Regions from separate parts of the Pseudomonas atacamensis genome, predicted to be linked through region 2. Evidence: predicted binding sites of a transcription regulator. Region 2 holds the regulator's gene; each other region holds the start of a gene.
The links. Region 2 encodes FliA, which starts transcription of late flagellar genes. Its sites were predicted from a motif close to CTAAAGTTTNNNNNNNNNNNGCCGNTAA; they were not measured.
Positions count from the first base shown of each region.

Region 1: flgM (flagellar biosynthesis anti-sigma factor FlgM) is a predicted target of FliA. The motif match lies at 1,477-1,504, and genes of this name have one in related genera.
Region 3: JWU58_RS05245 (methyl-accepting chemotaxis protein) is a predicted target of FliA. The motif match lies at 1,688-1,715, and genes of this name have one in related genera.
Region 4: JWU58_RS01590 (methyl-accepting chemotaxis protein) is a predicted target of FliA. The motif match lies at 5,264-5,291, and genes of this name have one in related genera.

Region 1 covers NZ_CP070503.1:1,661,819-1,669,344, reverse strand. The annotation lists gene JWU58_RS07655 (chemotaxis protein CheV) at 1-534, opposite strand, end outside; gene flgA (flagellar basal body P-ring formation chaperone FlgA) at 617-1,378, shown strand; gene flgM (flagellar biosynthesis anti-sigma factor FlgM) at 1,541-1,867, shown strand; gene JWU58_RS07640 (flagella synthesis protein FlgN) at 1,916-2,383, shown strand; gene JWU58_RS07635 (flagellar brake protein) at 2,476-3,222, shown strand; gene JWU58_RS07630 (MFS transporter) at 3,296-4,672, opposite strand; gene JWU58_RS07625 (glutamine synthetase family protein) at 4,742-5,983, opposite strand; gene JWU58_RS07620 (sensor histidine kinase) at 6,291-6,983, opposite strand; gene JWU58_RS07615 (tetratricopeptide repeat-containing response regulator) at 6,980-7,526, opposite strand, start outside.
Region 2 covers NZ_CP070503.1:4,348,498-4,356,023, reverse strand. The annotation lists gene flhA (flagellar biosynthesis protein FlhA) at 1-794, shown strand, start outside; gene flhF (flagellar biosynthesis GTPase FlhF) at 806-2,146, shown strand; gene fleN (flagellar synthesis regulator FleN) at 2,263-3,093, shown strand; gene fliA (RNA polymerase sigma factor FliA) at 3,090-3,830, shown strand; gene JWU58_RS19835 (chemotaxis response regulator CheY) at 3,998-4,369, shown strand; gene JWU58_RS19830 (protein phosphatase CheZ) at 4,388-5,176, shown strand; gene JWU58_RS19825 (chemotaxis protein CheA) at 5,230-7,506, shown strand.
Region 3 covers NZ_CP070503.1:1,123,600-1,131,125, reverse strand. The annotation lists gene ychF (redox-regulated ATPase YchF) at 1-151, shown strand, start outside; gene JWU58_RS05250 (MFS transporter) at 332-1,549, opposite strand; gene JWU58_RS05245 (methyl-accepting chemotaxis protein) at 1,882-3,939, shown strand; tRNA gene JWU58_RS05240 (tRNA-Met) at 4,055-4,131, shown strand; gene JWU58_RS05235 (helix-turn-helix domain-containing transcriptional regulator) at 4,319-4,657, opposite strand; gene JWU58_RS05230 (hypothetical protein) at 5,056-5,511, shown strand; gene ggt (gamma-glutamyltransferase) at 5,695-7,526, shown strand, end outside.
Region 4 covers NZ_CP070503.1:346,557-354,082, forward strand. The annotation lists gene rep (DNA helicase Rep) at 1-717, opposite strand, end outside; gene JWU58_RS01575 (putative bifunctional diguanylate cyclase/phosphodiesterase) at 990-2,660, shown strand; gene JWU58_RS01580 (NorM family multidrug efflux MATE transporter) at 2,739-4,133, opposite strand; gene JWU58_RS01585 (LysR substrate-binding domain-containing protein) at 4,293-5,213, shown strand; gene JWU58_RS01590 (methyl-accepting chemotaxis protein) at 5,401-7,377, shown strand.

The DNA of each region.
Region 1 (7,526 bases), 2.7 Mb from region 2:
CGACAACGCCTTGGTCTGCGTCTCGACATCGACCACGCCCACCGAAATCGCTTCCGGCGTCGGCGCCACTTCGGCCAGCACCTTCTCGACGTCGATGATTTCGACCAACTGGTTGTCGACCCGAGTCACAGCGGTCAGGTAGTGATCGCGACCGGTACCCTTGGGTGGCGGATGGATCTCTTCCCAGTTCATGTTGACGATGCGCTCCACCGAGCGGACCAGGAAACCCTGGGTCTTGGTGTTGTACTCCGTGATGATCACGAACGGACTGTTCTTGTCTTTCAACGCACCGGAGCCCGTTGCCATTGCCAGATCCAGGATCGGAATGGTCGCTCCCCGTATATTCGCTACCCCGCACACGACAGGACTGGATTTGGGCATCAACGTCAGGGACGGGCACTGCAACACTTCCCGTACCTTGAACACGTTGATCCCGTAGAGCTGCGGCCCGTCGAGACGGAACAACAGCAGCTCGAGGCGATTCTGCCCTACCAGTTGCGTGCGCTGGTTCACCGAATCCATTACACCAGCCATGCCCAGACTCCTACACCAACGCCAAGTGTTGTTGCGACGCACATTCATTGCTAAACGGCACGGCGCTTGCTTTTTAACTCGTATGAACGCTCAAACGACATTTTCCCGACGCCTGACATCTACCCTTCGCAAAGGGCTTTGCGCGGTGGCCGCCGTTTGCTGCTCGCTTGCTGGCAGTCCTGCCCATGCAGATGCGGTTACCTTGCCTGATATGCTTATCGGCGTGACTCAGGGCTTTCTTGAATTCACCGTAGAAGACTATTTGGCTTCCAGTCAAACCGAAGGCCGCTACGAAATCGAAGTCAACCAGCTCGACCCGCGCATGCGCATGCCCATGTGCGACAAGGAATTGACAGCCACACTGGAGAGCCCGGCACGCCCGCTGGGCCGCGTCACGGTGAAGGTTCGCTGCGAAGGCAGTTCGCCCTGGACGGTGTTCGTACCCGCTCAAGTCCGCCTGTTTCGCGAGATCGTGACGACCACTCGTCCGCTGAAACGCGCCGGCATTATCGAGCCGCAGGATGTGACCTTGCGCGAGCGCGACGTCAGCACGATCAATCAGGGTTTCCTGACCTCGGTCGACGAAGCGATCGGGCAGAAACTTACCCGACCAACGGTCGCCGATCAGGTCATCACACTGGTGCATCTGGAACAGGCCGAAGTGGTGCGCAAGGGTGACCAGGTGGTGATCACTGCGCGCAGCGGCACCCTTGCCGTACGCATGCCGGGGGAAGCGCTCTCCAATGGCGGCATGAAAGAACAGATTCGAGTAAAAAACCTTAATTCTCAAAGAGTTATCAAGGCGCAGGTGATTGCGCCGGGACAGGTCGAAGTGGCCATGTAAAAGCCTCGTGGAGAAAACTGGCGCCGATCCCGTCGCTTCCCTAAACTGTGCCGCAGCAGGTCTCGCAACGGCGCATGCAAGCTTATGGTTGATTGGGCCTAAAGTTTTTCAGGGGATAGCCGAAAACATGGCAAGCGTCCAAATTCCCAGAGGTTTTTTATCATGGTTATCGATTTCAACCGATTGAACAGTTCCTCGTCACTAACCGGCAGCACACGTACCAGCAACGCCAAGGAAAGCGCTGAAAACAGCCCCTCCGCGCCGCTGAATACCCAGGCCGAACAGGCCAATGTCGCCAAAAGCGGGGAGTCGGTACACCTCAGCAATGAGGCTCAACAGTTGCAGAAGGTCACTGACAAGCTGCGCGATCAGCCTGCTGTCGACAAAGCCCGTGTGGCCGAGTTGAAAGCCGCGATTGCCGATGGCAGCTATAAAGTCGACAGCAACCGTGTAGCCAGCAAACTGCTCAACTTCGAAGCCCAGCGCTAGGCTTTTGCCGGCGCCAGGCTTTTGGACGCTTAAACCCCAAGGCCAGCCATGCACGACACTAACTTATTGCAACTGATCAACGACGACTTTGCTCCAGCGCAACAATTGCTGGAGTTATTGCAAACCGAATCCCTCGCTTTGCATGGTCGCGACATGCCGTTGCTGGAAGAAATTCTGGCGACCAAGCAAGCGTTGATCATTCTGCTCGAGCAGCATGGCCGCAAGCGCAGCGAAATCCTCGCCAGCCTCAACCTGCCGACTGATCGCACAGGTCTTGAGCAACTGGCCAGCCAGTCGAGCATTGGCGACCAGTTGCTGACCCAGGGCGATGCCCTGACCGCGCTGATCGCCCAATGCCAGGCAGCCAACATCAAGAACGGCCAGTCGATCCAGATCCAGCAGGCGACTACGGCCAACCAGCTGAAGATCCTCACCGGCGGTGAGCCGCCAGCGCTGTACGACGCCAGCGGCACCTTTGCCAAACCGGTCAAGCCGCGAACGCTCAGCCAGGCATGAGCCATTCGCTGGCACTGCACTATCCACTTGCGCAACATGCTGGCAAAATACTGGCCAGTCGTAGTCTTATTTTGTCTGGAGATTGAAGAACCGTGTCCAACACCCTAAGCGCGGATGATGCTCCGCAGCCTCCGAAGGTGCTCACCACGCCACTGGAAATCTCCAGCAACCTGCGCCAGCTGCAAGACAGCCACGATCCGCTGATCATCACCTTCCATGAACGCAGCCAGCGCTTTCAGAGCTACCTGATCAAGGTCGACCGCGAAACCGCGACGATCGCCCTGGACGAAATGATCCCGCGCGACGGCGAGCGCTTCCTCCAGGCTGGCGAACCGTTCAAGGTCGAAGGCTTTCATGACGGCGTGCGCATCGCCTGGGAATGCAACGGCACGCTGAATATCGAAGAATCCGACGGTGACCGTTTCTACACCGGCGACCTGCCGAGCGAAGTGGTCTATCACCAGCGCCGTAACGCCTTCCGCGCTGCGTTAAAGCTCACCGATCTGGTCAGCGTTGAACTGGGCGGCGAAAAGCTCAAGGTTCCTCTGCACGGCAAGCTGCTGGATATTTCTGCGACCGGTTGCAAATTCCGTTTCGAAGGCGACATCACTGATCGCCTGCAACTGGGCCAGGTCTATGATCGTCTGATCGCCCCGCCGCTGTTCGGCAACCAGCCGACGTCGGTCGAGCTGCGCTATTTGCATTTCGAAGAAAAACTCAACATCACCTTCGCCGGTCTGCGCTTCCACAACATCAGTGGCCAGGCTGCGCGCAACGTCGAGCGTTTTGTTTACCAGTTGCAGCGTGAAGCACGGCGTTTCGACAAAGACGATCTCTGAGTCGCAGCGATCAATAAAAAGGGCAGTCCTGTGCGGGACTGCCCTTTTTTATGCGCCGATGTTTATCTTCCGTTCATGGCCTGCCGCCACTGATATCCGGCGCAGGCTTGTCGTCATCAGCACTATTGGGTTCGGTTTCAACGACAGCTTCCGGCTGCGCCTCGGGCTCAGGATTGACCGGCGCCGGATCCTGCACCATCTGCTCCTGCACCACCTGCTCATCGACACGCGGGTCAAGCGCCGCCACCAGCGGCGAGCTCGACATGCTGTCCGGCATTGCCACGTGATGCAGCGGTGCGTCGTCTACCTGGTGCAGGTTGGTCACTGCTTTCGGACGGATCCGCCAGACCAGCACCAACGCGAAGAAACTGAAGAACGCATACAGGCTCTGACTGCCGAGAAACTTCATCAGCACGCCCGCCAGCAGCGGCCCGATGCTCGCGCCGACGCCGTAAGTCACCAGCAACATGGCGGTCAGCGACACCCGGCGATCGCCTTCGACGTGGTCGTTGGAAAACGCCACCGCCAGCGGATACAGACAAAACTGCACCAGCGAACAGAAGAAGCCGACGACGAACAGCACCTCCAGCGGCACCTGCGGCATGATCGCCAACGGCAACGCCGCCACCGCCAGAAACCCGGCAAAGCAGCGGATCAGCAGCGCGCGGTCATAACGGTCGGACAACCAGCCCAACGGCCACTGCACCAGCAGACCGGCAAAAATGCAGCTACCCATGAACAGACCGACCTGCTCGGTCGTCAGCCCCTGTTGCGAGGCATACAGCGGCGCCAGACCGTAGAACGAACCGATGATCAGACCGGCGCCGAGCACCGTGCTCAGCGATTGCGGCACACGCTTGATAAAGAATCGCGGCTCCATCGGCGCCGGGTGCAGAGGCGCCGGGTGAATCCGCCGGGTCAGCGTCACCGGCACCAGACACAGGGCAAAGCACAGCGCGACCAGCATCAGCAGTTCCAGGCCGAGGCCGGGGTGCATGACCAGAATCAGTTGGCCCAGCACCAGGCCCAGGTACGAGGCGATCATGTAACCGCTGAATACCAGGCCGCGTTGATTGGCATCTGCCTGCTCGTTGAGCCAGCTCTCGATGACCATGTACTGACACATCATGCCCAGACCGACGATGGTCCGCAGCACCAGCCACGCTGGCAGCCAGTCCACCAGCCCATGGCCGAGCACCGCCGCGCCGACGATCCCGGCACACGCCGAGTAGGCACGGATATGCCCGACCCGGGCAATCAGGCGATGGCCGATCTTGCCGCCCAGCACCAGACCGAAATAGTTGGCCGCCATCAGCGCACCGACCCACAGCCCGTCGACGTTGTCGGCAGCCAGACGCAAAGCCAGATAAGTAGAAAGAAGGCCTGAGCCGATCAACATCATCAGCGAGGCGAAATACAGCGCTCGAAAGGATTTCCAGATTTGGCGCATCGGCGTTCCGAGCGGCTCCTTGCAGTAAATACCGGGCGGTCAGAACGACAGCCCGGCAGCAGCGATACGTCAGGCCTGGGCGGCCAGCACACGGCGCTCCCAGGGAGTGATTTCATCAAAGAAGCTGGTCAACTCCATGGTCTTCGAAGCGATGTAGCCTTCGATGAACTCCGACCCGAACAGTTCCCTCGCCAACTGGCTACGTTTCAGACGCTCCAGCGCGGCGTGCAAGGTACACGGCAAGGCCAGATTATCCGGCACGGCGAACTCACCCTGGATTGCCGCGCTCGGCTCCAGTTCCTGCTCGATGCCATGCAAACCCGCAGCCAGACTGGCGGCGATCGCCAGATAAGGGTTGGCGTCGGCGCCCGGCAAACGGTTTTCGACCCGACGTGCGACCGGCGAGCTGGCGGGAATACGCAAGCCGGCGGCGCGATTGTCATGGGACCAGCAGGCATTGTTCGGCGACGCGTACGGATGACACAGGCGCTGATAGGAATTCACGTTGGGCGCAAACAGTGCGGTGAAATCGGCGAGGCCTGCCTGTAGCCCGCCGATGAAGTGGCGGAACATCGACGTCGGCTCGCCGTTCGAGTCAGTGAAGACATTCTTGCCGCTGCCGATTTCAACGATGCTCTGGTGAATATGCATCGAGCTGCCCGGCGTATGCGCCAGCGGTTTGGCCATGCACACCACGTTCAGGCCATGCTTGAGCGCGACCTCCTTGAGCAGGTGCTTGAACAGGAACGTCTGATCGGCAAGCAGCAGCGGGTCGCCGTGCAGCAGATTGATCTCGAACTGGCTGACGCCCATTTCATGCATGAAGGTGTCGCGCGGCAGGCCGAGGGCCGCCATGCATTTATACACTTCGCTGAAGAATGGCCGCAGACCGTTGTTGGAACTGACGCTGAACGCCGACTGGCCATCCTCGCGACGGCCGTCGAGGCCGACCGGCGGACGGAACAGCTGAGTCGGATCGGTGTTCGGTGCGAAGACAAAAAATTCCAGTTCGGTCGCCACCACCGGCGCCAGACCGTGCGCGGCGTAACGGGCGATGACCGCTTTGAGCTGGCCACGGGTCGAGAGACTTGAGCTCCCCCCGCTCAGTTCGTCGGCGTCGCAAATCGCCATGGCACGCGGCTCGTCGCTCCAGGGCAAACGGTGAATCTGCGCAGGATCGGCGACCAGCGCCAGATCGCCGTCATCGCTGCCGTAGAACCGCGCCGGCGGATAGCCGCCCATGATGCATTGCAGCAGCACACCCCGCGCCAACTGCAAACGCCGCCCCTCGAGGAAACCCTCGGAGGTCATCACCTTGCCCCGTGGCACACCGTTCAGATCCGGGGTGACACATTCAATCTCATCAATGCCGGTCAATCGCTGCGCGAGTGAACCCTGGCCATCGGTTGTCATGACGCAATCCTTGTTGTTGTGCGAGCCGCGAACGGCGACCCGGACAAAATAGGCTGCGGCTGTTCGGAATATCAAGCAGCGCCCACAAAAATCCCGATCTTGTGCAGGAGCCGTAGGAGCTGACGAGTGCAACGAGGCTGCGATCTTTTGATCTTGCTTTTTAAAATCAAAAGATCGCAGCCTTCGGCAGCTCCTACACCAGACCTCAGGGCAAGTAGAGGCTGAATACCCCACCACCCAACGGCCCGCCATTGCTGATTTCGGTGCGCCCTTCCACGCCGTTGCGCTGGTGCAGCGCGGCGATGCGATTGGCGAAATACAGACCGAGGCCGGTGCTACCGCTGCTGTGATTGATGCCCTGCACATAATCGGCCTGACGCTCGAGCATCTCTGCTGGATAGCCGTCGCCGTCGTCGTTGATGCTCAATACCAGTTGCCCGGCTTCATCACTGACAGTAATCAGCAACGACTCGCGGGCGTAACGGATCGCATTGTTGATGCAGTTACCGAGCACCGAAGCAATCAGCTCGCGATCGAAGAAACCCAGCGGGCTCAACGGATCGACTTCATAGGTGGCGATGATGCCGCGACTGGCAAACACTTCCTGATGCGCGGCCAGTTGCGCCTCGATGAAATCGTCGAGTTCGTGATAGGCCGGCTGTAGCGGCAACTGGTTGACGCCGAGTTTGTACAGCCCGAGCAACTGCACCAGCATGCCGTTGAGGTGGGCGAACTCGAAGTCGATCACGCCCTGTTCCGAGCCGTCGCGCAGCTCTTTCGGCAGACGCGCGAGCCATTGGCTGTGCGCCTGCATCAGCATGGCCAGGGAGTTCTTCATGTCGTGGACGGTGGAGGCAATCACCGTGGAAAAATCCAGCGCCGGATCAATTGGGTTCATTCGCCAAACGCCTTGCTTTTCAGCTTCTGATAACGCGCAAACCGCGCGTCGGTGTCGGGCATCAGGCCCACCAGTTTCAGGCAGGCCCGACATTCTTCCAGCTCCGCCGACGGCACACTGGTGTCGGTGCCGTGCAGCAGCGACTGGGCCAGGTTCAGCGCAATACTGATGTTTTTCGGTTGCAGCTTGAGCGCCTTGCGGAACACCTCGCGGGCCTCGACCAGATTGCCGGTCTTGTACACGCGCACGCCCTGGCGGTTGAGATCGGCCGCAGCGTTACTCGAACTGAGAATCGTCGGATCGTCGGTGAGCTTGGCAATGTCTTTCATCACCGCCGGGTCATCCCCGTAAATCTCCGCGCAGCTCTTGAGCATCGAAGTGCCCGCCTCGGCCTGACCGAGCATTTGCAACTGCTTGGCCACCAGCAACGCCGCCTCGGGGCTCATGAATTGCTCCATGCCATCGAGGCGCATCAGTGCTTGTTCGGTGAGTTTGTCGGCGGTTTCAGCGTCGTTAAGCAGCAGGCTGGTGGCTTTCATCAGG
Region 2 (7,526 bases):
AACTGGCGATCAACCCGGGCCAGGTGTACGGCTCGCTCAACGGGATCAACGCCAAAGATCCGGCTTTCGGCCTGGAGGCGGTGTGGATCGAAATCAGCCAGCGCGCCCAGGCGCAATCGCTCGGCTACACCGTGGTCGACGCCAGCACCGTGGTCGCCACCCACTTGAACCAGATTCTGTACAAGCACTCCAGTGAGCTGATCGGCCACGAGGAAGTGCAGCAACTTATGCAATTGCTGGCCAAGAGCTCGCCGAAACTGGCAGAAGAGCTGGTGCCGGGCGTGGTTTCGCTGTCGCAGTTGCTCAAAGTTCTGCAAGCGCTGCTCGCTGAGCACGTGCCGGTGCGTGACATCCGCAGCATCGCCGAGGCGATCGCGAACAACGCTGCCAAGAGTCAAGATACCGCCGCGCTGGTCGCCGCTGTGCGGGTCGGCGTATCCCGTGCAATCGTCCAAAGCATTGTAGGCACTGAGTCCGAGCTGCCTGTAATCACATTGGAACCAAGGTTGGAACAGATATTGCTCAATAGTCTGCAGAAGGCAGGACAAGGCTCGGAAGAGGGCGTTCTGCTGGAGCCGAGCATGGCCGAGAAGCTGCAGCGTTCGTTGATCGAAGCGGCCCAGCGGCAGGAAATGCAAGGCCAACCGGTGATCCTGCTGGTAGCAGGCCCGATTCGCGCGATGCTCTCGCGCTTCGGCCGCCTCGCAGTGCCAGGCCTGCATGTGCTGGCCTACCAGGAAGTACCGGACAACAAGCAAGTGACCATCGTTGCGACAGTAGGGCCCAACGGCTGAGGTAGTGGTTTATGCAAGTTAAGCGTTTTTTCGCCGCCGATATGCGTCAGGCCATGAAGCTGGTTCGCGATGAGCTGGGCGCTGATGCCGCCATCATCGGTAACCGCCGCATTGCCGGCGGCGTCGAGTTGACGGCGGCTCTGGATTACAAACTGTCGGCGCTAGCGCCACGGGTTCCGAACATGGAACTCGAAGACGAGCTGCGCAAGACCCAGTCGCGCATCGTCACCGCCCAGGCCGAGCTGAGCCTGCGTGGCGAAGCCGACGGCAACACCAATCAGCAGTTGTTCGCCGGGCTGCCGTTGACCGCAGGCCTGCCGCTGACTGCTGCCGAGCCGCTGAGCGAGCCGACCTACGCCGCACCGACGCGTCCGGCCGCAGCGCCTGCGCAGGCCTCCGCGGGTGTCGATCCGCGTGCACTGGATTCGATGCGTTTTGAATTGAACAGCCTGCGCGAGCTGATGGAAGTGCAGCTCGGCACCCTGGCCTGGAATCAGTTGCAAGGCAGCCGTCCGGCCCAGGCCAATCTGTATCGCCGTCTGCAGCGCATCGGCCTGTCCGGCCCGCTGTCGCGCGATCTGTTGGCGATGATCACCGATATCGAAGAACCCCGTCAGGCCTGGCGCATGCTGCTCGCGCACCTGGCGCGGATGATTGCCGTACCGGAAGTCGAGCCGCTGGAAGAGGGCGGTGTGATTGCCATGGTCGGCCCCGCCGGCATGGGCAAGACCACCACGCTGGCCAAGCTCGCCGCGCGTTACGTGCTCAAGTACGGCGCGCAGAACGTCGCGCTGGTGAGCATGGACAGCTTCCGCATCGGCGCGCAGGAACAACTGAAAACCCTCGGGCGCATCCTCAACGTGCCGGTGACGCACGTCGATCCGGGTCAGTCGCTGGTGCAGGCATTGGATCCACTGCTACGCAAACGCGTGGTTTTGATCGATACTGCCGGCCTGCAAGCCAGTGATCCGGCGTTGCGCATGCAGCTTGAGAGCCTGGCCGGGCGTGGCATTCGCTCAAAAAATTATCTGGTCCTGGCAACCACCAGCCAGAAACAGGTTCTAACCGCCGCTTATCACAGTTACAAGCGTTGCGGGCTGGCCGGCTGCATCCTGACTAAACTGGATGAAACGGCCAGTCTCGGCGAAGTGTTGAGCCTGGCGATCAGTCATGAATTGCCGGTCGCGTATCTGACCGATGGCCCACGGATTCCGGATGATCTGCATCTGCCGCGCCGTCATCAACTGGTCAGCCGCGCCGTCAGCGTGCAAATGCAGGAAGAACCCAGCGAAGAAGCCATGGCTGACATGTTCGCTGATATCTATCACAGCCCGACCAAGCAGGTTGGCTGAGGTAATCATGAACAGTTTTTGTACCTACATCGATGGTCTGCCACGCATTGTTCCGATCAGGAACGCGCAGCCAGTAATGTGGCCTCCGTCTATGCAAGACAAGGTAAAGAAATAACATGGGCAGCATGCATCCCGTACAGGTGATCGCGGTGACCGGCGGCAAAGGTGGCGTCGGCAAGACTAACGTGTCAGTGAACTTGTCGCTGGCGCTGGCAGAGCTTGGCCGTCGGGTCATGCTGCTGGACGCCGACCTGGGCCTGGCGAACGTCGACGTTCTGCTGGGGCTGACACCCAAGCGCACACTGGCCGACGTTATCGAAGGCCGTTGCGAACTGCGCGACGTGCTGTTGCAGGGCCCGGGCGGGATTCGCATCGTGCCGGCGGCCTCCGGCACGCAGAGCATGGTGCACCTGAGCCCGGCGCAACACGCCGGCCTGATCCAGGCGTTCAGCGACATCGGCGACAATCTCGACGTGCTGGTGATCGACACCGCTGCGGGTATTGGTGACTCGGTAGTCAGTTTCGTTCGTGCCGCCCAGGAAGTGTTGCTGGTGGTCTGCGACGAGCCGACTTCGATCACCGATGCTTACGCGCTGATCAAGTTGCTCAACCGCGATTACGGCATGAACCGCTTCCGCGTGCTGGCCAACATGGCGCAGAGCCCGCAGGAAGGGCGCAACCTGTTCGCCAAGTTGACCAAGGTCACGGATCGCTTCCTTGACGTCGCCCTACAATACGTCGGCGCGGTGCCGTACGACGAAAGCGTGCGCAAAGCGGTGCAGAAGCAGCGCGCCGTCTACGAAGCCTTTCCCCGTTCCAAGTGCGCGCTGGCCTTCAAGGCCATCGCCCAGAAGGTCGACACCTGGCCGCTGCCGGCCAACCCGCGCGGGCATCTGGAATTTTTCGTCGAGCGTCTCGTGCAGCAAACCGCAGGGCCTGTGATATGACCGCCAGTGGCATGAATCTTTACAAAAAGTCGGCGCGTGACGCGCAATACGAATTGATCGAGCGTTACGCGCCACTGGTCAAGCGCATTGCCTATCACTTGCTGGCGCGCCTGCCGGCCAGCGTGCAGGTCGAAGACCTGATCCAGGCCGGGATGATCGGTTTGCTCGAAGTCTCGACCAAATACGACGCCAGCAAAGGCGCCAGTTTCGAAACGTACGCGGGCATTCGAATCCGCGGCGCGATGCTCGATGAAGTGCGCAAAGGGGATTGGGCGCCACGCTCGGTTCACCGTAATACCAGGATGGTCAGCGACGCGATTCGCTCGATTGAAGCTAAAACCGGCCGTGACGCTAAAGATCACGAGGTTGCGGCCGAACTCCAATTGAGTCTCGACGATTACTACGGGATTCTGAATGACACCTTGGGCAGTCGCCTGTTCAGTTTCGACGACCTCTTGCAGGACGGCGAACACGAAGGGCTGCACGAGGATGGCGCGAGTGCTCATATGGAGCCGTCACGCGATCTGGAAGATGAACGCTTCCAGGCGGCGCTGGCGGACGCGATTGCCAATTTGCCGGAGCGTGAGCGACTGGTGTTGGCGCTGTACTACGACGAAGAGCTGAACCTCAAGGAAATCGGTGAAGTCCTTGGCGTCAGTGAATCGCGGGTCAGCCAGTTACACAGCCAGTGCGCGGCCCGTCTGCGGGGGCGTTTGGGGGAGTGGCGAGCGCGCTGAAGGCAGTGTGGGGACACTGCGAAACGAGGCTGGTGCGGTGATGAACGGCGCCGGTCTCGATCCGTTGTGCTCCAGACAAACTTCGAGTGCTATGCCGATTGATTGAAGTGGCGCGTCCAGGTGCTGGGCGCGTTTAAGACTGCTTGGAGGTCGAATTGAACAAAGACATGAAAATCCTCATCGTTGATGACTTCTCAACGATGCGGCGGATCATCAAGAACCTGCTGCGCGATCTTGGGTTCACCAACACCGTCGAGGCCGACGATGGCGTAACCGCCATTCCGGTGCTCAACAGCGGCAGCATCGACTTTCTGGTAACAGACTGGAACATGCCGGGCATGACCGGTATCGACCTGCTGCGTCACGTGCGCGCTGATGAAAAACTCAAGCACCTCCCGGTGTTGATGGTTACTGCTGAAGCCAAGCGTGAGCAGATCATCGAGGCCGCCCAGGCCGGTGTGAACGGTTACGTGGTCAAACCTTTCACGGCTCAAGCGTTGAAAGACAAAATCGAGAAGATTTTCGAACGCATCGGCTGATGAATGCGCGGGGGAGCTATGGAGCATAACGAATCATCACAGGGCGATTTCGAATCGACCCTGAAAAAACACGCGGTCGAACTGGTCGAGAGCCTTGAAAAAGGCAGGTTCGGCGACGCGGTGCAACTGATCCATGAGCTCAATCAGACCCGTGACCGCGGCCTGTATCAGGAAGTGGGCAAGCTCACACGTGAACTGCACAGTGCGATCGTCAATTTCCAGATCGATCCGCACATGCCGCAGGCCGAGGAAGTGTCGCAAATCACCGACGCCACCGAACGCCTGGGCTATGTGGTCAAGCTGACGGAAGCCGCGGCCAACCGCACCATGGATCTGGTGGAAAGCGCCACGCCGGTGGTCAACAGTCTCGCTGATGAAGCGCAGACGTTGAGCGCCGATTGGGGCCGCTTCATGCGTCGCGAGGTCGGGGCTGAAGAGTTCCGCGAACTGGCGCGCCGGGTCGACGGTTTTCTGTCACGCAGCAGCACGGACAACCGTGCGGTGTCGAGCAACCTCAACGACATCCTGCTGGCTCAGGATTACCAGGACCTCACAGGTCAAGTGATCAAGCGTGTGACCCAACTGGTCACCGAAGTCGAAAGCAATCTGCTCAAACTCGTGCTCATGGCCAGTCAGGTCGACCGCTTTGCGGGCATCGAACATGACCGCGCCGCAATGCTTGCTGAAAAAGATCCACAAAAACATCTCTCGCAGGGTGAAGGTCCGCAGATTCATGCCGATAAACGAGAAGACGTTGTGTCCGGTCAGGACGATGTGGACGATTTGTTATCCAGCCTTGGATTCTAGAGTTTCGGAATTCGGGTTTTTTGGGTTTTTAGACCTGTAGGAGCACCCCATTAATGAGCTTCGGCGCCGATGAAGAGATCCTTCAGGATTTCCTGGTTGAGGCCGGCGAGATTCTTGAGCAACTGTCCGAACAACTGGTCGAGCTTGAAAGCCGCCCGGATGATGCAGATCTGCTCAATGCAATTTTTCGCGGTTTCCACACTGTAAAAGGGGGCGCCGGCTTCCTTCAGCTCAATGAGCTGGTGGAGTGCTGTCACATCGCCGAAAACGTGTTCGACATCCTGCGCAAGGGTGAGCGTCGCGTTGATGCAGAACTGATGGACGTGGTGCTCGAAGCACTGGACGCGGTGAACAGCATGTTCAGCGAAGTCCGTGAACGTGCACCGATCACCGCTGCCACGCCGGAACTGCTGGCCGCGCTGGCGCGTCTGGCCGAGCCGCAATCGGCGGATGAAGCCGTTGCCGCACCGGTAGAAGCGGTGGAAGAACCGGTCGCCGAAAGCGCATCGGACGACATTACCGATAACGAATTCGAACAACTGCTGGACTCGCTGAATGCCGTCAAGGCCCAGGCCCAGGCCGAGGCTCCGGCCGCTGTCGCTGCTCCCGCGCAGGTTGCCGATACGGCGGCCAGCGATGAAATCACCGACGCCGAATTTGAATCGCTGCTCGATCAACTACACGGCAAAGGCCAGTTTGCTGTAGATGCGGTCGCTCCGGCGGCACCAGCAGCGCCGGCCGCACCTGCTGCGGGCGACAGCTCGGACATCACCGACGACGAATTCGAAGCCTTGCTCGATCAGTTGCACGGCAAGGGCAACTTCGCCGTTGACGCGCTGGAATCGGCCATCGCTTCGGCCCCGGCCGCACCTGCTGCACCGGCAGCCGCTGCGGCCGGCAGTGATCTGATCAGCGATCACGAATTCGAATCGCTGCTCGACGAATTGCACGGCAAAGGCAAGTTTGACGCCAGCGCTGCGACTGCCGGCTCTGCGTCGAGCGTCGCCACGCCAGCGGCGAAAGCTCCGGCTGCCGCTGCTGCGCCGAAACCTGCGGCCAAGCCTGAGCCGAAAGTCGAGGCGCCGAAACCGGCCGCCGCTGCTGCACCGGCTCCGGCCCGTGCGCCAGCCGCTGCTCCGGCGGAAAAACCGGCCAGCGAAGCGGAAACCACCGTGCGCGTCGACACCGCGCGGCTCGACGAGATCATGAACATGGTCGGCGAGCTGGTGCTGGTGCGTAACCGTCTGGTGCGCCTGGGCCTTAACAGCGGCGACGAAGCCATGTCCAAGGCCGTGTCGAACCTCGACGTGGTCACCGCTGACCTGCAGACCGCCGTGATGAAAACGCGGATGCAGCCGATCAAGAAGGTCTTCGGGCGCTTCCCGCGTCTGGTTCGCGACCTCGCACGTCAGCTCAAGAAAGAAATCAACCTGGAACTGGTGGGTGAAGAAACCGACCTCGACAAAAACCTTGTCGAGGCTCTTGCCGACCCGCTGGTCCACTTGGTGCGCAACGCCGTCGACCACGGCATCGAGTCGCCGGAAGAACGCGAAGCATCGGGCAAGGCCCGTGGCGGTCGCGTGGTGCTGGCGGCCGAGCAGGAAGGCGACCATATCCTGCTGTCGATCTCCGACGATGGCAAAGGCATGGACCCGAACGTCCTGCGTTCGATCGCGGTGAAACGCGGTGTGATGGACAAGGACGCGGCCGATCGCCTGAGCGATACCGAGTGCTACAACCTGATCTTCGCCCCGGGTTTCTCGACCAAGACCGAGATCTCCGACGTGTCCGGCCGTGGTGTCGGCATGGACGTGGTGAAGACCAAGATTTCCCAGCTCAACGGTTCGATCAACATCTACTCGACCAAGGGCCAGGGCTCGAAGATCGTCATCAAGGTGCCGCTGACCCTGGCGATCATGCCGACGCTGATGGTCATGCTCGGCAATCAGGCGTTCGCGTTCCCGCTGGTCAACGTCAACGAAATCTTCCACCTCGACCTGTCGACCACCAACGTCGTCGACGGTCAGGAAGTGGTGATCGTGCGCGACAAGGCGCTGCCATTGTTCTACCTCAAGCGCTGGCTGGTCAGCTCCGCCGCTCACGAAGAGCAGCGCGAAGGCCATGTGGTGATTCTTTCGGTGGGCACACAGCGGATCGGCTTCGTCGTCGATCAACTGGTCGGCCAGGAAGAAGTGGTCATCAAGCCATTGGGCAAAATGCTCCAGGGAACTCCGGGCATGTCCGGCGCCACCATCACCGGTGACGGCCGCATTGCGCTGATTCTCGATGTTCCAAGCATGCTCAAGCGTTACGCCACAAAGCGTATTTGAATCCGGGGCGGCGGCGCGAT
Region 3 (7,526 bases), 2.7 Mb from region 2:
AGGCTTCATCCGTGCCGAAGTCATCGCCTACAACGACTTCATCCAGTACAAGGGCGAAGCCGGCGCCAAAGAAGCCGGCAAATGGCGTCTGGAAGGCAAGGATTACATCGTCAAGGACGGCGACGTGATGCACTTCCGTTTCAACGTCTAAGCAAAAGCTGCACAAAAAAGCCGCGTTTAATACGCGGCTTTTTTGTGCCTGAAATTCAGTGACTGAGTACATTTCCCTGTGGGAGCGAGCTTGCTCGCGAACGCGGCGTGTCAGCTAAGCACTCGTCAACTGACACACCCATTCGCGAGCAGGCTTGCCCCCACAGTTCGATTCGTCTGTTCAGACCTTTCTGGTACGCGGTAAAAAGATCGCCAACACACCAAACAACGGCAGAAACGAGCACAGGAAGTACACGTACTCAATCCCGTGCACATCCGCCAGATGCCCGAGCAGCGCCGCGCCAATCCCGCCGAAACCGAACATCAGGCCGAAGAAGATCCCGGCAATCATCCCGACATTACCCGGCACCAGTTCCTGCGCGTACACCACGATCGCCGAGAATGCCGACGCCAGAATGAAGCCGATCACCACGCTGAGAATGCTGGTCCAGAACAGATCGACATGCGGCAGGATCAGGGTGAATGGCGCGACGCCGAGGATGGAAAACCAGATCACTGCCTTACGCCCGATCTTGTCGCCGATCGGCCCGCCGAAGAACGTCCCCGCCGCCACTGCGCCCAGGAAAAGGAACAAGTGCAGCTGCGAGCTGGCAACCGACAGGTCGAACTTCTCGATCAGGTAGAAGGTGAAGTAACTGGTGAAACTGGCCATGTAGAAATACTTGGAGAACACCAGCAGCCCGAGCACCACCAGCGCACTGGTCACCCTGCCCTTCGACAAGCCGTGCGTCGCCGCCTGGCCGGCCTTGAGCTTGAACAAGTTGAGGTGATTGGCGTACCAGCGGCTGATGCGGTACAGCACAAACAGCGCACAAACCGCGAACAGGCCAAACCACGCCACATTGCCTTGGCCGAAGGGAATGATGATCGCTGCCGCCAGCAACGGACCGAACGCGGAGCCGGCATTGCCGCCGACCTGAAAGGTCGATTGCGCCAGACCAAACCGGCCGCCCGAGGCCAGTCGCGCAACACGCGAGGCTTCCGGGTGAAAGGTCGATGAGCCGATACCAATCAGCGCCGCCGCCAGCAGAATCAATGGGAAGCTGCCGACCACCGACATCATCAGAATGCCGATCAAGGTACACACCGTGCCCGCCGGCAACAGCCACGGTTTGGGGTGGCGATCAGTGTGGTAACCGACCCACGGCTGCAACAGCGACGCGGTCAACTGGAAGGTCAAGGTGATCAGGCCGACCTGGGTGAAGGTCAGGCCATAGTTGGCCTTGAGCATCGGGTAGATCGACGGCAGCACCGACTGGATCAGGTCATTGATCAGATGCGCCAGCGCCACCGCGCCGATGATGCGCATCACCAAGGGGCTGCTTTGCGGAGCAGCGGTCGCCGAGGCAGCGGCGGTCTGAACGTTGCTGATAGCCATGGAAAATTCCGGACAGCAGATGGGGGCCCGCAGGCAGGTGCGCCAATGTGCCATTTTTCGGTGCGCTCACGCTATCCCCTTAGGCAGCTAACTAACTGACTGGTCGTCGAGCAAACGGTGATAGCGCAACGCCATGGTCTGAATCTTGCCTTGCTTCTGCCCTTGAACACGATCGCCTTACAAAGGCGCTCGACAATGGGAAGTTTCGCTACAGAGCCGGCCTACAGAGCGGGCATGGGTGAACTTTCGAGGCCTTTTAGAGGGCACAGGTCGCAGCCGAAAGGTTCGCGATGCACGCCAATGGTGCGTGGTGTCCAGAGGAGTCATGAGGCATGCAGGCTTTCCTTTCACCGGGGATCAAATTGCTGGGGCGGTTTGGCTTCGCAGGTAAATTCCAATTGTTGTTTCTGCTGTTCATTCTGCCGCTGGCCGGCAGCCTGTTGATGATCGGCCATGACTATCGCGAGAAGCTCAATCTGATCGCCGGCGAACGTGCCGGCGTGCGTCAGCTGCTCGCGCTGGATGCGCTGGACAACCTGCTCGCCGCTCAACGCGACCGCGCCGCCCGCTGGCGCGCCACCGAGACCAATCGTCAGCCGACACCGGCCACCCTCGCCGCCATGGCTGCCTTCGACGGCGTGCAACCGGCGGTGCTGCAAGCCACCACCGAGCTGGGCAATGCTCTAAACCAGCAAGGCGCCGACGGCGCAATCCTCGAACGCTTTCAGGCGCTGCAAACCGCACTCAATGGCCTTGATTCGAAAAGCCTCAGCAGTGTCGGCTGGTGGCCGGACGGTTATGACCGCTTCACCAATGCCCTGGGCGCGCTGCAAGCCTTGCGCGAGCAGATCGTCATGGACAATCGCCTGACCCTCGCGCCGTGGCTGGAAACCTACCTGCTGACGCAAATATCCACACAACATGCGCCGGACCTGATCGAGCGAGTCGGCCGTCTCGCCGCGGTCGGCCAGGCTTCGGTCGTCTCCGGGCAGTTCACCCTGCAGAGCCGCCTGCAGTTGCGCGACCTGCGCAGTCGCATCGGGGACGCCCGCGAGCAACTGGTGAAAACCGCCGGCCTGCTGGAGGCGCGTCTGCCAGCCGAGCTGCAAGCCTGGGCTGGCCAGTATCACGACAGCCTGAAACACCTCGACAGCGGCCTGAAAGTCCTCGACGACGGTGTGTTTGGCGGCAGCATCAACCTCAAGCCAGAGGACTTCGAACGCAGCCTCGACGCGCTGCTCACCGACCTCGCTTCCCTGCGCCAGCAATCCTTGGTCGCGCTGGATCAGCGGCTCAATGCTTATTACAGCTCGGCGATCCGCCAGTTCATTGTTGTCGCCGCAATCTTCGGTTGCCTGCTGCTGGCCGCGTTGTACCTGTTCGTCTGCCTGCAAGCCTCGATCCGCCGCAGTGCCAGCGGCATCACCTTGCTCGCTGAGGCCTTGCGCGACGGCAACCTGAGCCTGCAAGTACCGGTGGTGGGGCGCGATGAGCTGGCAGCGATCAGCACCGCGCTCAACGTCGCCGTGGTGCAACTGCGCAGCAGCATGCTCGGCGTCGACCACGAGACCTCGCAGTTGAGCAACGCGGTACGCAGCCTCAACCAACACTCCAGCGGCGCCCTCGGTGAAGTTGAGGCGCAGCAGTTGCAGATCAGCCAGATCGCAGCTGCCGCCACGCAATTGGCCGCGACCTCGCAAGGCGTCGCGCAGAGTTGCGAACAGGCCTCCGGCAGCGCCCAGCACACTCGGCGCATCGCCGCCGACAGCAGCCGCGACAGCCAGCGCACCACGGCCAGCATTCAGCAGCTCAATCAGCGCCTGAACGACACCGCCGCCGCGCTTGGCCGGGTCAGCGAGCAAGGCCAGCAGATTCAACTGGTCGTGGACACCATTCGCGGCGTCGCCGAGCAGACCAACCTGCTCGCGCTCAACGCCGCCATCGAAGCCGCCCGCGCCGGCGAACAGGGTCGCGGCTTTGCCGTGGTCGCCGACGAGGTGCGCAGCCTCTCGCAACGCACGCAATCGTCCACCGCGCAGATCGCCGGCACCGTCGACAGCCTTCGCGCTACGGTCAACGAAGCGGTGAGCCTGATGGAAGCCGCGTGCGGGCAGGCGCAGTCGGATGCCGAAGCGGTCACCGGCCTCGGGGAACGTCTGGGTGAAATCGCCAGCGCCGTGCAGAGCGTCACCGACACCCTCGCGCAGATCGCCACGGCGGTTGAAGAGCAGGCGAGCACCGCCGATGAAGTCAGCGGCAATATCCAACAGGTCGATCAGGCCGCCGTGCGTTTGCTTGAAGGTGCACGGGCCGTAAACCTCGCGGCGGACACCTTGAGCCAGGGCAGCGAAGCCCTGAGCGCAAATACCGCCAGATTCCAACTGCGCTGACGCCCTCCCCGGCCCCGATTTTCGGGGCTGGAGGATAAGCGGTTGAAAACAGGAAGAAATATTTTCGATTTACGCTTGACGCTTTGCCATTTCAGGGGAATAATGCGCGCCACTTGGCTACATAGCTCAGTTGGTTAGAGCATAGCATTCATAATGCTGGGGTCCGGGGTTCAAGTCCCTGTGTAGCCACCAAGTACTAAAAACGGCTTACCGAAAGGTAGGCCGTTTTTTTATGCCTTGAGAAAAGTTGCGCTCTGCTTCACTCGCAACCTACCGCTTAATGTCAGCGGTTCAATTCCACGTGCCCCATCAGAGAAATGCCGCAGGGAAAAAATCAGAAAGCCCGACATCGAGCCGGGCTTCTTATTACCACGGTGGATCACGCTGCTGTGTGTTCCTGATCATCCTGACTGTGAGCGACCACCTTCGACAAACCGAGCCCCACAGCAGACAGCACCTTCAGTAGCGTAGAAAGGCCTGGGTTTCCATCTGCTGAAAATTGGCGGTAAAGATTGCCTCTATTGAGTCCGGTTGCGTTGGAGACAGCGGCAAAACCGCCTCTCGCTTCCACCACACGTCGCACCGCGGTGAGAAACACAGACTCACCGCCCTCTTCATCAATTTCTTCCAATGCTGCAACGAGATATTCGAGAGCGAAATTCTCGTCCGTGCGCAGCATTTCGAGAACACTGTCCTCGTGATTGCTTACGCTTTTCATTGAGCTACCTCTTCAGCGCCTTCCAGATTTCTTTTGATTGATCGAAGTCGTGTTGCTGCCTTTGTTTTGTTCCACCGCCCAGCAAAAGTGAAGCCCCTCCTGGCAACCGTACAGAAACCATCCTCAGGCAACGCCGTGTAGGCTGTCGACCTGAATAATCTGTAAGAGAAATCCGGCGTAGTCAGCGATTCAAAGGAAAAGACTACAGGCGCGACCGACAATGGTTTTGCCTGAATCAGGCGCAAAACCGCTGGACTGAGATAGCCCTGTAGGAAGCAGGCTTTGCTCACGTAAGAACTGTATTTTTCATCACTTCAAGCATTCGCCCCTCTCTCCCCGAATTGCCCTTCGACCGACAAGCTCCCCTGGCTCGATTCAGCGCCATGCAGGGAGTTGGCATGCCTCAATACAAATACCTTGTCGACGATGACTGGTTATTAAATCCGTATAGCGGTGGCAGGGCCTGGTTTACTTTGCTTCCACCGAAAGCGCCGGAGCCGGTGTACATCGAGAAGGATGAGTGGCCTGCGCCCAAGCCACGCGAAGACAGGGTATTTGCCAAGTCCTGCACGCCGGACAACTGGTGTCGCACGGACGCTGGCACTGCCGAGGAGCCAGCCAGCAACTTCGGCAAGATCATGGTCGCCGGCGCCATGCTCATGCCCTCCGCCAGTACCGCTGTCGCGACGGCAATTGGCGCCGACCTGGCTTTGGGGCGTCTGGCCGGCGGCGGGATTTTGCAACAGCGCCTGAACTGGGCCATCCGTGGCGCCGGCGGGCCGGCCAGCGTGTTTGTGCTGGGAATGCTGCCGAGCAAAATGGCCGACGGCACGCTTCACACGACTAAGAACTAAGAAAATAGCACCGCCTGAGCTACCGCTTTCGCGAGCAGGCTCGCTCCCACAAGGGCATCGTTTTCGGCCAATCGATTGGCGCGGCCGCTGAGCGGGAGGGCTGTAATCCTCACGCAGTTTGCACCCCGCCCGCCCGCTCGATAAAGTCCCCGAAGACTTTTACCCCACGGACGGAGAGCCCGCGTGTTTCCAGCCCAGCCCTTGAAGCGCTTTCGCCTGCCAGCCCTGACACTGCTTGTCAGCGCTCTGACCCTCACCGCATGCAACGCCCCGCCCTCTTCTTCGTTGCCGCTGGCACCGGAAGCCGCTTCCGGTTACCGCACTGATCTGCAAACCCGTCACGCCAATAAACACATGGCCGCTGCTGCCAATCCACTCGCGGCCGAAGCCGGGCGGGAGATGTTGCGTCAGGGTGGTTCGGCGATTGATGCGGCGATTGCGATGCAGGCGGTGTTGACGCTGGTTGAGCCGCAGTCTTCCGGGATCGGTGGCGGGGCGATGATTGTGTTGTGGGATGGCAAGCAGGTGCGCACCTATGACGGCCGCGAAACGGCCCCGGCCGGGGCCACCGAGAAGCTGTTCCTGAAGGCTGACGGTAAACCGATGGCCTTTACGCAAGCGCAGATCGGCGGGCGCTCGGTCGGTACGCCCGGGGTATTGCGCGCGCTGGAGCTGGCGCATCGGCAGCACGGTCGCTTGCCTTGGGCGAAGCTGTTTGAGCCAGCGATCAAACTGGCCGAGCAAGGCTTTGCGATTTCCCCGCGCCTGCATTCGCTGCTGACTGCCGATCCACTGATACGCCAGTCGCCAGACATGGCTGCGTACTTCCTGAATGACGATGGCAGCGTCAAAGCTGTCGGCACGCGCCTGCACAACCCGAAGTTGGCCGCCGTGTTCAAACGCATCGCCAGCGAAGGTGCCGATGCGCTGTACAAAGGTCCGATCGCCGAAGAGATCGTCGCCAAGGTTCAACAGCACGCCAACCCCGGCAGCCTGTCGCTGAACGATTTGCAGCGTTATCAGGCCAGGGAGCGCGCGCCGCTGTGTATCGACTACAAGCGCTGGCAGGTCTGCGGCATGCCGCCACCGTCGTCAGGCGGGATCGCCGTGGCGCAGATCCTCGGCACGTTGCAGGCGCTGGAGACTCGCGACCCACGCCTGTCGCTGACGCCGCTCAAACCAGTGAACAGCAATAGGCCGGCCGGCATGGAACCGGCGCCGCAAGCGGTGCATCTGATCGCCGAGGCTGAACGTCTGGCCTATGCCGACCGTGCGCAATACGTGGCCGACACCGACTTCGTCCCGGTGCCGGTCAAAGGTCTGCTCAATCCTGCCTATCTGGCCAGCCGCGCCAGCCTGATCGGCGAGCGCAGCATGGGCAGCGCCAAACCGGGCACACCGCCGGGCGTACAGGTGGCCTATGCACCGGACCGCTCGCCGTTGCGCATCTCGACCTCGCAAGTGGTCGCGGTGGATGATCTCGGCGGCGCCGTGTCGATGACCACCACCATCGAAGCCGCGTTCGGCTCGCACCTGATGGTCCAGGGTTTTCTGCTGAACAACCAGATGACCGACTTCTCGTTCATCCCCGAAGAGAACGGGCAGAAAGTCGCGAACCGCGTCGAACCGGGCAAACGCCCACGCTCGTCGATGGCGCCGACGCTGATCTTTGATCGCAACACTGGTGAATTTGTCGCCACGGTCGGCTCACCGGGCGGCTCGCAGATCATCGAATACGTGGCGAAAACCACCATAGGCCTGCTCGACTGGAACCTCGATGCACAAAGTGCGATCAACCTGCCCAACTTCGGCAGCCGCAATGGCCCCACCGAACTGGAACAGGGACAGTTCAGCCCAGCGCTGATCCAGGCACTCAAGGACAAGGGCCACACGCTCAGCGAAATCGACATGACCAGCGGCACCCAAGCGATCGTGCGGGTGAAAAATGCGCAGGGCAAAGCGACATTGACGGGGGGTGCCGATCCTCGGCGTGAGGGAGAGGCGTTGGGGGACTG
Region 4 (7,526 bases), 1.9 Mb from region 2:
CACGGTGAACTGGTTGCGCTTGCCGATGAGCATCTTCACCAACAGATACTGGCTGGCGTTGGTGTCCTGGTATTCGTCGACGAGCAGGTAACGGACCTTGTTCTGCCATTTTTCGAGAATGTCGGCGTGTTCTTCGAAGAGCTTTACCGGCAGCAGGATCAGGTCATCGAAGTCCACCGCGTTGAACGCCTTGAGCGTGCGCTGATAGTGGGTGTAGACGATGGCGGCGGTCTGCTCCTTCGGGTTGCGCGCGTTTTCCAAGGCCTGGGCGGGCAGGATCAGGTCGTTTTTCCAGGCGCCGATCATGTTCTTGATCTCGTCGACGCCGTCGTCGCCTGCGTATTCCTTCTGCATGATGTCGGTCATCAGGGCTTTGACGTCGGTCTCGTCGAAGATCGAGAAACCGGGTTTGTAGCCCAGCCGCGCATGCTCCTTGCGGATAATGTTCAAGCCCAGGTTGTGGAAGGTGCAGACGGTCAGGCCGCGTCCTTCGCCGGCACGCAACAGGGTGCCGACCCGCTCTTTCATCTCGCGCGCGGCCTTGTTGGTAAAGGTCATGGCGACGATGTACTGGGCGCGGATGCCGCAGTTCTGGATCAGGTGCGCGATCTTGCGCGTGATCACGCTGGTCTTGCCGGAGCCAGCACCGGCGAGCACCAATAGAGGGCCGCCGACGTAGTTCACGGCTTCTTGCTGCCGGGGATTGAGTCGGGACATACGAAAATTCGGGAGTCGTTGACGAAATGGGCCGGCATTTTAACAGGCTCAGCGATTTCTGCTGCTCTGTCCGACTTGTGACGCAGCACGCGATTCAGATTTGCCGCTTTTGTTACTTTCACGCAGGATACGCGGGGATTTTGCGGCTAATGTTCTCATTCGTGACACAAAATAACGTTTCGATGCCGTTGTCATCAGACAACGCATTGGTCATTGTTCAGCACACCGGCATAATGCCCCGCCTACATCATTGCAGAGTCTAGGGAGTCAGCTTGTCTACGCCTGTCGAACCCTTGCGTTTGCTGCTACTGGCCGAAGAGCCAGCGTGGACAGCGTTGTTGCGTGAGTGTCTGGCTCCGATGGGGAGCGCGGCGGTGCTGATCAGTGCGCCGAACTGGGATTCGGTCAGCCGCCTGTTCGAGGACAACCGCCACGCGGTACTGCTGACCCTGCCAGCGTTGCAACCGCCGCCCGGTCGTTGCAGCCTGCCGACCGTTCTGCTGCTGGAGCACGAACCGGCCACTGCGCCGGTCGGTGTCAGCGATTGGCTGGTGTTCGACGCTCTCGACGCCGGCATGCTCCAGCGCTGCCTGCGCCATGTGCGCGAGCGCGGCGTGCTGGAAAACACCTTGCAGCGCCTCGCCGAACAGGATCCGCTGACCGGCATCGCCAATCGCCAGGGCTTTCAGACCCTGCTCACTGCGCGCCTTGCCGAAGGCGACGGTCGCGGTCTCGCCCTCGGCCATCTCGATCTCGACAACTTCCGCCATGCCAACGATGCCCTTGGTCATCAGGCCGGCGATCGCTTGATCCTGCAAGTTGTCGCGCGGCTGAAAAGTCAGCTGGAGGCCGGCGATCAACTGGCACGGCTGGGCAGCGATGAATTCGCTCTGCTGATCGATACCCGTCGTGCACCGCAACGCGCCGAGTGGATGGCCGAACGCATCACTGAGGCGTTGGCAGAACCTTACTGGGTTGACGGCGAAAGCCTGCTGATCGGTTCCAGCCTCGGCATCGCCCATGCCCGTGCCAACGGCGGTGCCGATCCACTGATGTGGCACGCCCATATCGCCATGCAGCAGGCCAAGAGCACACAGGGCTGCACTTTTCATATCTTCAACGAACGCATCAACCGCAACGCGCGGAGCATGGCCGACCTTGAGAGCGAACTGCGCCGGGCGTTGCGCCGCGATGAGCTGGAACTGCATTACCAGCCACGCCTGAATCTTGAAGACGGCCAGATTGTCGGCCTCGAAGCGCTGGTGCGCTGGCGCCACGGTGAGCGCGGTCTGCTGCCACCGAGTGAATTTGTGCCGCTGGCCGAGCAGAGCGGTCTGATCGTGCCGCTGGGCTACTGGGTGATTTCCCGCGCCTTGCGCGATATGCAGGCCTTGCGCGAGCAGGGGCTGCCGGCGCTGCACATGGCGATCAATCTGTCGTTCCGCCAGTTTCAGGACAGCCAGTTGCTGCCGACACTTAGCCGCCTGATCGCCGAGCGCGGCGTCGAGGCGCAGTGGCTGGAATTCGAACTGACCGAAACCGCGGTTATGCGGCGCAGCGATCTGGTCAAGCAGACCATGGACGCCCTCGGCCGCCTCGGTGTGCGCTTCTCGCTGGACGATTTCGGCACCGGATTTTCCTCGTTCGTGCACCTCAACAGCCTGCCGATCACCTTGCTGAAGATCGACAAGAGTTTTGTCGGCGGCATGGAACAGCGCGAAGAGAACCGCAAACTGGTGCACGCGATGATCAACCTTGCGCACAACCTGCACCTGGAAGTAGTTGCCGAAGGGGTCGAGACGCCGGAGCAACTGGAGTTGCTGCGCGGGTTCGGCTGCGATCAGGTGCAGGGTTACCTGATCAGCCGACCGCTGCCGCTGGATGAGTTGGTGGAATATCTGACCTTTGGAGCCAGTCAGCAGGCTTCGGTGGAAGCCATTTAAAAGATCGCAGCCTTCGGCAGCTCCTACCTTGGAATGTGTTCCTTTGTAGGAGCCGCCGAAGGCTGCGATCTTTTGATCTTAATCCGCGCCGATGGCCTCGAACCTCTCTGCAACTGGCTCGCGCCGAATCATCCGCTGCATCTTCCATTCGAACGCCAGCGTCAGGCTTACCGCCGCGCACGCCAGGCCCAGCGCCAGACCCCACCAGACGCCGGTCGGTCCCCAATTGAGATGGAACGCCATCCACCACGCCGCCGGTGCGCCGATCAGCCAATAGCAAGCGAGCCCGACCAGAAACGTAGTCTTGGCATCCTTGAGCCCCCGAATACAGCCCATGGCAATCGTCTGCGTGCCGTCGAACAGCTCGAACCACGCCGCTACTGCCAACAGGCTCACCGCCAGACGGATCACTTCGGCAAACGCCGGATCGTTGTGGTCGAGGAACAGGCCGACCAACTGGTTCGGCCACAGCCAGAACACCAGGGCAAAGCCGAGCATCACCACGGCACCGAAAGTGATGCCGACACGCCCGGACATGCGCGCATCGACCAATTGCCCGGCGCCATAGTGTTGGCCGACGCGCATGGTGATGGCATAGGACATCCCGGCCGGGACCATGAACGCCACCGACACGATCTGCAGGGCGATTTGATGCGCGCCCATCTGCGTACTGCCCATGGTGCCCATGCACAACGCGGCAAAGGCAAACAGCCCGACTTCCACTGCATAGGTGCCGCCAATCGGCAGGCCCAGACGCCACAGTTCTTTCAGGTATTGCCGGTTCGGCCGCGACAGGCCGGCGCGCAACGGATAAGCGTCATACGCCGGATGCCGGCGGATATGCCAGGCCAGCGCCAGTGCCATGCAGTTGGCGACAATCGCCGTGACCAGGCCGATACCGGTCAGGCCCAGTTGGGGCAGGCCGAACATGCCGGTGATCAGCGCGTAATTGAGCAGGAAGTTGGCCACCGTACCGGCGAGGCTGATGACCATCACTGGCGTCGCCCGGCCAATCGCACTGGTAAAACCGCGCAGGGCCATGAAGCTCAGGTAACCGGGCAGGGCGAAGGGCAGGGCGATGAGAAATTGCCCGGCGGCGTTGACGTTGGTTTCGGTTTGGCCGAACAGCAGCAACACGGGTTTGAGGTTCCACAACAACAGCCCGGCGCCGAGGGCCATCAGCCAGGCCAGCCACAGTCCGGCCTGGGTCAGGCGTGCGGCACCGATGATGTCGCCGGCACCCTGACGGATTGCCACCAATGTGCCGACCGCTGCAATCACGCCGATGCAGAAAATCGACACGAACGAGTAGCTCGCGGCACCGAGGCCGCCACCGGCCAGCGCTTCGGGGCTGAGGCGCGCCATCATCAGGGTGTCGGTCAGCACCATCAGCATGTGCGCCAACTGCGAAGCAATCAGCGGCCCCGCCAACCGCAGAATGGCCCAGAGTTCGGTACGCACAGGATGCTGCATGGTCATCACCACCCAAATATCAGAGGAAGCAGAAGAGCGTCGATTCTCGGCGCTTGGCAGGCTTTGCACAAAGGGATAAAAAGGATGGGTGGCATGATTAATACTCATCCTGAATCGTCCTGCCGAATTGGCTGTATCCCCGCTATTGGAGCTTTGTGTATGTCCCGACGCCTTCCGCCGTTGTATGCCCTGCGCGCATTCGAAGCGGCCGCGCGACACAGCTCGTTCACCCGCGCGGCGGAAGAACTGTCGATCACCCAGAGCGCGGTCAGTCGGCACATGCGCACCCTTGAAGAGCACTTCGCCTGCCGGCTGTTTCATCGCAGCGGACGCAACCTGCAACTGACCGAATCGGCGCGGCTGCTGTTACCCGGTATCCGCGAAGGCTTCGCCGCCCTTGAGCGCGCCTGCAATACCTTGCGCGCCGAGGACGACATCCTGCGCATGAAAGCGCCATCGACCCTGACCATGCGTTGGCTGCTGGCGCGGTTGAGTCGCTTCCGCCATTTGCAGCCGGGCAATGAGGTGCAACTGACCAGCGCATGGATGGATATCGATTCGGTGGACTTCAACAACGAACCATTCGATTGCGCAGTTTTGCTCAGTGACGGGCATTTCCCGCCGGACTGGGAAGCGAGCCTGCTGTTTCCCGAGGAATTGATTCCGGTCGGCGCGCCGAACCTGCTCAATGATCAACCTTGGGATGTAGCGCGTCTGGCGACGGCTGAACTGCTGCACCCGACCCCGGATCGCCGTGACTGGCGCAGTTGGCTGGAGCGCATGGGCCTGTCCGATCAGGTCTCGCTCAAGGGCGGACAAGTGTTCGATACGCTGGAACTGGGCATGATCGCCGCGGCGCGCGGCTACGGCGTTTCGATGGGTGATCTGTTGATGGTCGCCGAAGATGTCGCGCAAGGGCGCTTGAGCCTGCCATGGCCAACCGCCGTCGCCAGTGGCCTGAATTATTACCTGGTGTGGCCGAAACCGCGTCCGGGAGGTGAACGTTTGCGCCGCCTCAGCGACTTTCTCCAAGGCGAAGTCCGCGCCATGCAATTGCCGGCGGTAGAGCGCTTGAGCTGAAACGTTCGAGCCGGCACAATGCCACTACTGCGCCATACCCACGCAATCCGCTCAAGTATTCGGATTTTCCGCCGACTACGAGCATGTGGAACCGTCGTGCCGGTTCCGCGCTACCCCCATTATTAGAATATTTTCCGGGCAATTACCGCGATCAAGGAGGATTCGGTGGCTCGGCCAGGAGCTGTTCATGTCTCAACCTCGTGCTCGGATCGCCTCGCAGCTGGGCCTTGCCCTTGCTGTGATACTGGCGATAGTCATCAGCGGCAGTACGGTGTTCGCCTTGCGTTCGCTGGATTCCGCCAACCTCGCCACCCGTGAAGAGCATCTGGCCAGTGAGGCCCGGCTGCTGGCCGATCAACTGAGTACCTTTCACGGTACGCTGCGTGAAAGCACCCTGCGCCTGAGCGGGCTGTTCGAAAAGCGCTTCGGCAGTGGTTTGAGTGTGCACCCCGATCAGCCAGTGACCGTGGCCGGCGTGCAGACTCCGGGTCTGCACCTGGGCAACGAGGTGCTGAACAACAACTTCAAGGAAGTTGACGAGTTCAAGCAGATGACCGCTGGTGTGGCCACGGTATTCGTGCGCAGCGGCGAAGACTTCATTCGCGTCAGCACCAACGTCAGCAAGCAGGACGGCACCCGTGCCATCGGCACCGTGCTCGATCATGCCAACCCGGCGTACGCGAAACTGATGGCGGGGCAGAGTTATGTCGGCCGCTCGTTGCTGTTCGAGCGCTACTACATGTCGCAGTACACCCCGGTGCGCGATGCGGGCGGCAAGATCATCGCCGTGCTGTACGTCGGCTTCGACTACACCGACGCGCAGAACGCGCAGTTCGCCAATCTCAAGCGCTTCCGCATTGGCAAGACCGGCTCGCTGGCGCTGCTCGACGAGCAGAACAAATGGCTGGTGCCGATTGCCGGGGTCGAAAACCTGGATCAAGCCGCCCCGACCATCAACAACCTGGTGAAAACCCCGGGCAAGGGTGAGTTCTGGAGCGACAAGGGTGAGGACTTCTACAGCATCGCCGTGCCGTTCGAAGGTGGCCCGTGGTCGGTGGTGGCGAGCATGCCGAAAGCCGAGATCCGCGCGGTGACCTGGAGCGTCGGTACGCAACTGGCGATCGGCAGCCTGCTGGCGATGTTGCTCGCGGTCGGTTCCGTGGTCTGGCTGCTGCGCAGCAAACTCGCACCGCTGGGCGATCTGGTGCGTCAGGCCGAAGCCTTGGGCGCGGGTGATCTGAGTGTGCGGCTGAACGTATCGAGCCACGATGAAATCGGTCAGCTGTCCCGCGCGTTCAACCAGATGAGCCAGGCGCTGTCGACCATGGTCGAGCACATCCGCCGCGCTTCGGAAGAGGTCAACAGCCGTGCGCAGGCGCTGTCCGGTTTGTCCGGCGGTGCGTATGAAGGCATGGAGCAGCAGTCGGGCGAAATCACCAGCATGGCCGGCGCCGTGGAAGAGTTCAGCGCCACCTCGCTGAACATTGCCGACAACATGGGCGCGACCCAGCGCCTGGCGCAGGAAAACGCTCAGCAGACCCAGATCGGCCGCAGCTCGATGGAAGAAGCGTCGTCGTCGCTGGAGCAGATCGCCGGCGCGCTGAACAGCACCGCCAGCGTGATCAACACGCTGGGGCAGCGCTCGCAGGAAATCGGCGGCATCGTGGGTGTGATCACCTCCATCGCCGAGCAGACCAACCTTCTGGCACTTAACGCAGCAATCGAAGCTGCCCGTGCTGGTGAGCAGGGGCGCGGTTTTGCCGTGGTCGCGGACGAAGTGCGCAGCCTCGCCTCGCGTACCCGTCAGGCGACCGATGAAATTTCCAGCATGATCCACAGCATTCAGCAGGAAACCGGCAACGCGATCAGCACCATGGAGCAGGGCAATGTGCTGATGCAGGAAGGCCTGTCGCGCAACGCCAACGTCGCCTCGGCGCTGGCGCGGATCGATGAGCAGAGCCGTTCGGCAGGCCAGCAGTTCGCCGCGATCACCACCGCCACTCAGGAACAAAGCAGCACTGCGACGTTGCTGAGCAGCAATTTGCAAAGCATCGCCTTGGCCAACAGCGAGCAGCGTGAGGTGGTGTCAAACCTGGCTGTCACCGCTAAAGAGCTGGAGAAGCTGGCGGCGGATCTGCGTTCCGAGGTTGACCGCTTCCGCTGATGTGTCGTTGAAACAGTTTTCGCGAGCAAGCTCGCTCCCACAGTTTCCGCGGTCGTTCACAAATCGTGTGAGCAGCCGAAAATCCGGTGGGAGCGAGCTTGCTCGCGAATGCTCCGGCACAAACCGGTTTTTGCACTTGCTGAAACGTT